Regions from separate parts of the Cellulosilyticum sp. genome, predicted to be linked through region 1. Evidence: a T-box and tRNA genes for the amino acid it is inferred to sense, from the RefSeq annotation. Region 1 holds a T-box; the other holds one or more tRNA genes.

The links. A T-box is a leader RNA that pairs with one kind of tRNA and senses whether it is charged. The one in region 1 lies ahead of tyrS (tyrosine--tRNA ligase), so its partner is inferred to be a tRNA-Tyr.
Region 2: it encodes a tRNA-Tyr, which carries the amino acid that the T-box ahead of tyrS (tyrosine--tRNA ligase) is inferred to sense. The anticodon was not compared.

What each region holds. Positions count from the first base shown of each region.
Region 1 covers NZ_CEVXFV010000020.1:38,717-43,156, reverse strand. The annotation lists gene AC1VAQ_RS10355 (putative bifunctional diguanylate cyclase/phosphodiesterase) at 1-364, opposite strand, end outside; gene AC1VAQ_RS10350 (CvfB family protein) at 516-1,346, shown strand; gene tyrS (tyrosine--tRNA ligase) at 1,546-2,772, opposite strand; T-box leader at 2,835-3,028, opposite strand; gene AC1VAQ_RS10340 (glycogen debranching protein) at 3,193-4,440, shown strand, end outside.
Region 2 covers NZ_CEVXFV010000003.1:32,348-36,787, forward strand. The annotation lists gene gdhA (NADP-specific glutamate dehydrogenase) at 1-456, opposite strand, end outside; gene AC1VAQ_RS01980 (L,D-transpeptidase family protein) at 613-1,956, opposite strand; tRNA gene AC1VAQ_RS01985 (tRNA-Phe) at 2,121-2,192, opposite strand; tRNA gene AC1VAQ_RS01990 (tRNA-Tyr) at 2,223-2,304, opposite strand; gene AC1VAQ_RS01995 (metallophosphoesterase family protein) at 2,441-3,028, shown strand; gene pyk (pyruvate kinase) at 3,105-4,440, opposite strand, start outside.

The DNA of each region.
Region 1 (4,440 bases):
TAATACTCGTGCTTGTAAGTGTACCTACTAAGATAATAATACCTGTAAGCGAGTTTAACTTTCCCATAAAGATAATAGGAATTAAGTTATAAAGACTAGCACCAATGCATAGTGTCACACAGGTGATATAACCAAGTTTATCAAAAAGAACAACTAAACCTACTAAAGTAACAACTTGAAGCTGGGCAATGATACCACATAAGGCAGATCGGTTATAGACAATCCAACCTAAGTCTACATTGGCTGCATCTGTTTGATTGAGCTTAATAAGCAAGCTGTTAAAAAATAAAAATAGAATGATACCTATAATAATACCTAGTGTTTTAAAAATAGGCTTTTGTAAAAAATGTTTTTTCTCTTTCATATTAAATCCTTTCAAAACGCAATATATTATATACATCGACATAAATCTTAGAAACTATAACACTTTATGGAAAAAATAAAGGATGCTAGGCGAATAAGAAAAAGTAAGGTATAATGGCTTAGACAATGTAGAGATGAAGGAGACAGAGATGATGGAAGTTGGTAAAATTCAAAGGTTACAAGTTAAGCGATGTACGCCAGACGGTATTTATTTAAATAGTCCAAATGAAGTAACTGAAGCGGATATCTTACTTTATGAGAAAGATGAAAAGTTAAGAGAAGGAGACATTGTTGAAGTGTTTGTATATCGCAATTCAGAAGATCAGAAGGTAGCAACATTTAGAAAACCTAAGTTGCAAATAGGTGAAGTAGCTTCTTTAAAGGTAATAAGTGTTAATCATATTGGTGCCTTTTTAGATTGGGGATTGGAAAGAGATTTATTTTTGCCGTTTAAGCAGCAGATAGGGAGAATTAAAAAGGACGAAACACATTTCGTAACAATGTATGTTGACAAAAGCGATAGGCTTTGTGCGACTATGAAAATATATGAAGCCTTAAGTTGTCATACGCCATATAAAGCTAATGATGAGGTAATGGGAACAATTTATAGTATTAAGGAAGCTTTTGGTGCTTTTGTTGCAGTGGATAATCGTTATCATGGACTAATTCCTACGAAAGAACTTTATGGCAAACATTATGAAGGTGAAGTATTACAGCTTCGTGTGAAGGAAGTAAAGGCAGATGGTAAATTAGAACTAAGTTTGAGAAAACCTGCTCATTTCCAAATGGAAGATGATGTGAGGTTTTTAATGGAAGAACTTGAAAAACATGATGGTAAACTCATGGTACATGACAAAAGCTCACCAGAAGAAATCAAAGTTCTTCTACACATGAGTAAAGCAGCATTTAAACGTGCAGCAGGTAGGCTCATGAAAGAAGGTGTTATTGAAATGAAGGGTGATGGAATTTATCGCACTTGGTAAAACATGAAAGTGGGGAATTGTACTGGTGAAGGTTTCCGGTATAATATCCCACTTTCATATTACATAGAATGTAGAAAGTAATATCTTGGCAAGTGCTTTCTATATTCTTATGAGGGTGATGAGGTAAGAGTAATAAAAATATTAAAAATACTTATCCAAAGCTGAGGAATCAACCTCAGCTTTGGATAAGTATTTTAGATTAGGCAAGGATTACTTTGTGGAATACTTTTTTACCTTTTTGAATCATGAGTTCACCGTCTTTAAACATATCAGCTGTGATGAGGGTAGCTGGATCTGTAATAGGTGTACCTTCTACTTTAATACCATTTTGTGTAACAAGGCGGCGGCCTTCTGAACGAGATGGTACAAGTTTTGTATTTTGAAGAAGCGTTAAGATATCTATACCTTCTGCAAAGTCAGCTTGTGCTATTTCAGTTGATGGAATTGAACCGCCGTGTGCACCACCCATGAAGAGAGCTTTAGCTGCAGTTTGTGCTTTAGTAGCTTCTTCTTCGCCATGAACGATTTTTGTAACTTCAAAGGCAAGTCTTTCTTTAGCAGCATTGATTGCTGCACCTTCAACATTTGTGAGTGCATTTACTTCATCCATTGGAATGAATGTAAGAAGTGATAAGCAGCGCTTAACGTCAGCATCTGCTACGTTACGCCAATATTGATAGAACTCATAAGGCGATGTTTTTTCAGGATCAAGCCATACAGCACCTTTTTCTGTTTTACCCATTTTTTTACCTTCACTGTTTGTAAGAAGAGAGAAGGTCATACCAAATGATTGTTCCCCATGAAGTCTTCTTACAAGTTCAACGCCTCCAAGAATATTAGACCATTGATCATTACCACCAAGTTCTAATTTACAGTTATAGCGTCTGTAAAGTTCTAAGAAGTCATAAGATTGCATAAGCATATAATTGAATTCTAAGAAAGATAAACCTTTTTCAAGACGTTGTTTGAAACATTCTGCTGTAAGCATACGATTAACTGAGAAGTGTACACCTACTTCTCTTAAGAATTCAATGTAATTTAAGTTACGAAGCCAATCTGCATTGTTTACCATAATGGCTTTGTCATTTTCAAAAGAGATGAAACGAGACATTTGTTTTTTGAAGCATTCTACGTTATGGTCAATGATTTCAGTTGTCATCATTTTACGCATATCTGTTTTACCAGTTGGATCACCAACCATAGCTGTACCACCACCAAAAAGTGCAATTGGACGGTGACCAGCTTGTTGCATATGACTCATAGCCATAACTGTTACAAAGTGACCTACATGTAAGCTATCAGCAGTAGGGTCAAAACCGATATAGAAAGTAACTTTTTCCTTTCCTAAAAGTTCACGAATTTCATTTTCATGTGTGGTTTGCTCAATAAAACCACGTTCTAATAAAACATCATATACGTTTCTCATTATGAAACCTCCTATATTTTTCTTTAGGTGAAATTTGCACATAAAAAAGGGTTAACTCAAGTCCTAAGGACGAGTTAACCCGTGGTACCACCTTAATTTACAAACCAAAAGGTTTGCCTCAATGCCGATAACGGGGCAAGCCGGACACGCAACTCCAAAGTTGTAATTCATAAAATAAATATATATGCGTTCACACCAACCACACACTCTCTGAAAAACTATTTATTTACTACTAAGCCTTTATCATCGTTTTTTGTGTTTATTTAGTTAGATTTTATATTAACATAAGCGTAGAATGATTTCAAGACCTAAGATAAAAAATCAGAAAACATCTAGAAAAAAGCCTTTTCATCATGTAAAATGTTAATGTGATAGAAAAAAGTGAAAATTTAGATAGATATTAATATGGGAGGCAACACAATGTATGAAATAAGTAAGGGGAGCCCTATACTAGGATGTACTGTGGATGGAATGGGTGCCAACTTTGGTATATTCTCTGATGTAGCTGCAAAAATGCAGTTAGAGATCTATACTAATGGGCCTCAGGGTTTATGCGTAAAAAAAGTCATATTAAATCGCGAAGAGCATGTGGAAAATCATATTTTTTATATAAAAGTAAGTGATGTCCAAGAAGGAATGGGGTATATTTGGCGTATAATTGATGAGTCCGGGCATGTCTCAAAAGCTTTGCTGGATCCTTATGCCTATGGTGCAAATAATATTACTAGTGAAGAACATGGTTACTATAATATTGTCATTGGTTATAAACCAAGTGAAAGTGCAAGACCATATATTCCGTGGAAGGATACAATTGTTTATGAAATGCATGTGGGACACTTTACAAGACATCAATCATCAGGTATTGCCGAAGAGGAAAAAGGCACATTTGTTGGGCTTATTAAAAAGTTACCTTACTTGAAATCATTAGGGATTACTACGCTAGAGTTACTACCGGTCTTTAAATGGTTTCCTTATACAATTAAAAACACGAATCCAAATACAGGAGAAAAATTAGAAGACCGATGGGGGTATAATACAATAGGATTTTTTGCAGTAGATGAAAGGTATAGCGTTGAAAAGGATGGCTATGCGGCCTATAAGGAATTTAAGGCGTTAGTAGAAGCAGCTCATGAAATGGATTTAGAGATTATATTAGATGTGGTTTATAACCATACAGGTGAAGGCGGAGAAAATGGTGAACCTTGTAGTTATAAACTTTTAAGTCCTCATACGTATTATAAATTTGATCATCAGGGTCATTTTCGAAATTGCTCGGGTACTGGAAATACTTTTTATACAAATCATCCTGTAGTTAAAAAGCTCATTTTAGATAGCTTGAAATATTGGGTTATTTGTATGGGAGTAGATGGTTTTAGATTTGATTTGGCATCAATCTTAGGGCAAGATTATGAAGGGAAATGGATGAAAGAGTCACTTTTACATGAAATTGCAGCAGACCCAATTTTATCAAATGTGAAACTGATAACAGAAAGTTGGGATGCCAAAGGAAGCTATGATGTAGGGCGTATGCCGTATCCTTTTAGGGAATGGAGTGATTACTTTAGAGATACAATGCGTAAGTTTATAAAGGGAGACCAAGGTATTGTAAAGTCTGTGGCGGACTGTATGTTAGGAAAAGAAATCTATTTTGCTGATCCGCAAAAAGGT
Region 2 (4,440 bases), on a different contig from region 1:
CATAAAGCTTTGGCAGAATCTCATAATTTCTCCGTCTGATTTACCTTTTGGATCGAAGTCACTTCCACCTTTACCGCCACCCATTGGTAAGCCTGTTAAAGAGTTTTTAAAGATTTGTTCGAAACCTAAGAATTTAATTACACCTAAGTTTACAGAAGGATGTAAGCGAAGACCACCTTTGTATGGTCCAATTGCACTATTGAATTGTACACGGTATCCCCTATTTACTTGTACATTACCATTGTCATCTACCCATGATACTCTAAACATTACTGCACGTTCTGGTTCTACGATTCTTTCAAAGATACCAGCTTTTACATATTGTGGGTTTTTCTCAGCGACTGGTTCCATGCTCAGTAAAACTTCTTTTACTGCTTGATGAAACTCTGGTTCTGCTGGATGATTTTTTACAACTCTGTTCATTAAATCTTGCATATACTCCGTACGAAATTCCATTCTAAATTCCTCCCATAGTCTAACTTTTCCTAGGTGACTATTGCGCCACTAATGGTATTTTATCATAAAATTATACAATTTCAATTATATTTTTATGTTTTTTTAAAAAAAATTAAATTTAATTGTTATTTTATAATTTAGGAAAAGCATTTTTCACTATTTTCTGATAATTATCATTGCCTCTATTGGCAAGTTTTCATACATCCATTTGGCATCTATTTCCTCTAAAATGATGTTGTTCCTATCTGTTCTTGCACCAATTGTATTACCACTACAGTTTTTAATCTGCCAACTATCATCTCGAATAACACCTTGAAAACCAAACTGATTGCTAATAGGCAACCAATAATTCGCACCTTCTTCATGCTTATCATCTTCATACACTTCTTCTTTTCCTTGTAAATAGTAAGTACCTATAGTTGGTTCAAATTGATCTTTTCCTACAGAACAGCTCATCTCACGAATAAGCTTTTCTCCTTTATATACTTTAATTACACTTGGTGTGCCAATTGTCATTTCTAACCATATACGATTATTAGTCAAAGTCGTACTTGTAAAACGTATATATTTCACATCGCTCTTCTCCCCACTAGCTGCTTGCACCTGAAAAGCTACATCATATGCTGTATCCGGTTTTAATAACTGACTTAATACAAACGTTGCATGATAAGAATCTGTTAACTTACCTGTAATTTTATTCTCTCCTAGTTGCATAATTGCTTTTACAACAGGTTTATCTGTTGTAATCGTTATACGTGGATATAAACCAATCCATTTATCTTGATCTTTAGGATACGTACTTATAATCTGAGGTTTTACATCTGTTTTTAAGGTTACATATTGTGTTGTTTCTAAGAAGTTACCACTTTTAGATGGCATCCCTTTTTTAAAAGCAATCTTATATTCTTTATTATTTTCTAAGACTTGATTTGGCGTAAATATAAAGCGTGTTGTATCTGTTTTCACCTTGCCATCCTCATCAGTTCGTTCTGCTGGTGTAATTGTAAAAGGTGTATCACTTTGTATATATTTTGAAATTTTATTCAAGTTCATCGGTGTATTAAATTGCACTAGAAAACTATTATTACTTGCAATTAACAACTCCGTTGTAGGTGTAATAATCTGCACAGGTGCTTTAAATTGTACAGGTATATGGGCTGTCTTCGTAATCCACTCATAATTACTATTTGCCTTTTGAATATGTATTTTTACTTTTTGCCCACAAATTTGGTTTTTTTCCTTTACTTTTAAAGATAATACACTTTTATTCAGCCACTCATAGGTATAATCAAAATTTGTCTCTGTAGGAAATTCACTTTCAATACGAATATACTTTTCAATATCCGTCCTCTCCATGGGGACTAAAAAGTTCACTGTAATCTCTGCATACTGATCATTTACCTCTACCCAGGTTAAGCAAAAGCTTCTCATGCACCACAAAAATATGAGTACACTCAAAATCCCTATTGTTAAAAACTTTAACTGTTTAGTACCTTTCATTTTATACCTCCATTCAAACCAACTCTTCCTCATATGCTTTCCTAACTTGTCTACAAAATATATATGAATGTAATAGGACAAACATACCACCTTTTTGAATTTTAAACATAAAAATACCCATGTACCTTTTTTGAAGTACATGGGTATTTTTATACACTAAAAAATGCCCAGAGCCGGAATCGAACCAGCGACACGAGGATTTTCAGTCCTCTGCCTACCGACTGAGCTATCTGGGCAAAAAGTTAAAATACTTAATCTAAATTTAGTGGAGGGAGAAGGATTCGAACCTTCGAAGCGTGTCGCAACAGATTTACAGTCTGCCCCCTTTGGCCACTCGGGAATCCCTCCAAAATCTTTATTTAATTCTTTATTATCATACCAAAGTATAATTATTATGTCAATACTGCTTTAATTAAAAAGCTATTAAATTTTATTAATATATAGTATAATAGTGTCAAATCATGCTGAAAAGGATGGGGAATTTATGAAAATATTAGTTGTATCAGATATTGAAAGTAATTATATCTGGGATTTTTTTGATAAAAATAATTTTAAAGATATAGATTGTGTTATTTCTTGTGGGGATTTGAAATCTAGCTATTTATCCTTTTTAGTGACTATGCTGGCTGTTCCTGTTTTTTATGTTCATGGCAATCATGATAAAAGTTATCGCACGTGTCCTCCTGAGGGGTGTGATTGCATTGAAGACAAAGTTGTTACATTCAAAAATATACGTATTGCTGGCCTTGGTGGTTCGATTGAATACAATGGCGGATTTTATCAATACCCAGAAGCTAAAATGCAAAAAAGGGTGAAAAAACTAATTCGCTGTGCAAAAAAACCTATTGATATTTTTGTTTCACACTCTCCCACCTTTGGTCTAGGCGATGATCCTAGTAGCTTTAGCCATGTTGGTTTCGAATGTTTTCATGATGTTTATGATAAACTTAAGCCAACCTATCATCTCTATGGGCACAATCATTTAACCTACGCTTCTCATGCAAAACGCTCAATTATACATAATGATATCCAGCTTATTAATGGCTACAATTATTATATTTTAGAAATCTAATTACACTATCAACCTACATATATAAAAATAAGATGAGCCTATTGCCAATCAACTTGTGCAATAGCTCATCTTATTTTTATTCTACTTTATAAACTTTAATCATATTGGTCATACCAGATATACCAAGCGGTACACCAGCCGTCATAACAGTTAAATCTCCCTGCTTTAAATATCCTGCATCTACAACACTGGCCAACGCATGACTGCATAACTCTTCTGTTTGTTGCTCTTCATTAATATAAAGTGGTACAACACCCCATGACATACTTAGCTGCCTTACAACTCGCATTTCAGGCGAACATCCCATGATGATACAAGCTGGGCGATACTTAGAAATCATACAAGCTGTACGCCCTGATTTGGTAACAGTAATAATTGCCTTTGCACGAATATCATGAGCTGTCGTACATGTTGCATGACTTATAGCACTTGTAATTGTAGGCGTAGTCACTAATTTTTGCATATTAAATCGCTTAATATAGTCAATATCTTCTTCTGTTTTTTCAGCAATACGCCTCATTGTCTGCAAGCTTTCTACAGGATATAAGCCAGCTGCTGTTTCCCCCGAAAGCATAATAGCACTCGTGCCATCATAAATTGCATTCGCCACATCTGTTGTTTCTGCACGTGTTGGCCTTGGATTTTTCATCATAGAATCTAACATTTGTGTTGCTGTAATAACTTGTTTACCAGCTTCATATACTTTCTTAATAATCATCTTTTGAATAGCAGGAACTGTTTCACTAGGCAGTTCAATCCCCATATCGCCTCTAGCAATCATAATGCCGTCTGCTACATTAATAATCTCATCAATATGTTCTACCCCTGCTGCATTTTCAATCTTAGCAATTACTTTTATATCTTCTCCATGATATTGTCTTAAAAAAGCTTTTACATCTAATATATTTTCCGCACATTGGGTAAACGATGTTGCAATAAAATCAAATTCATTTTGAATAGCAAATAATAAATCCTTCTCATCTTGCTCACTTAAAAACGGTAAATTAAGCTTGGTATAAGGTACATTGATTCCTTTGTGCGGACCAATAACACCATCATTTTTCACTTCACATATAAGTGCTGTATCATGCTTATCTATCACTTCCAATTCTACAAGACCATCATCTATAAGCACCTTTTTTCCTACTTCTAATTCCGCTATCAGCCCACTATAACTCACGGTAGCCCTTTCAGCTGTTCCTATACAAGGCAAAGAAGTCAAAATAAACTGCTGTCCTTTCTTTAACTGTACTTGTGCCTCACTAAACTCACCTAATCTAATTTCTGGTCCCTTTGTATCTAACAGCGCGGCTACTGGTTTATGATATTTTTCTCTAATCTCTTTTAACATACTAAATCGCCCTAAATGTTCCTTATGTGTCCCATGAGAAAAATTAAAACGTGCTACATTC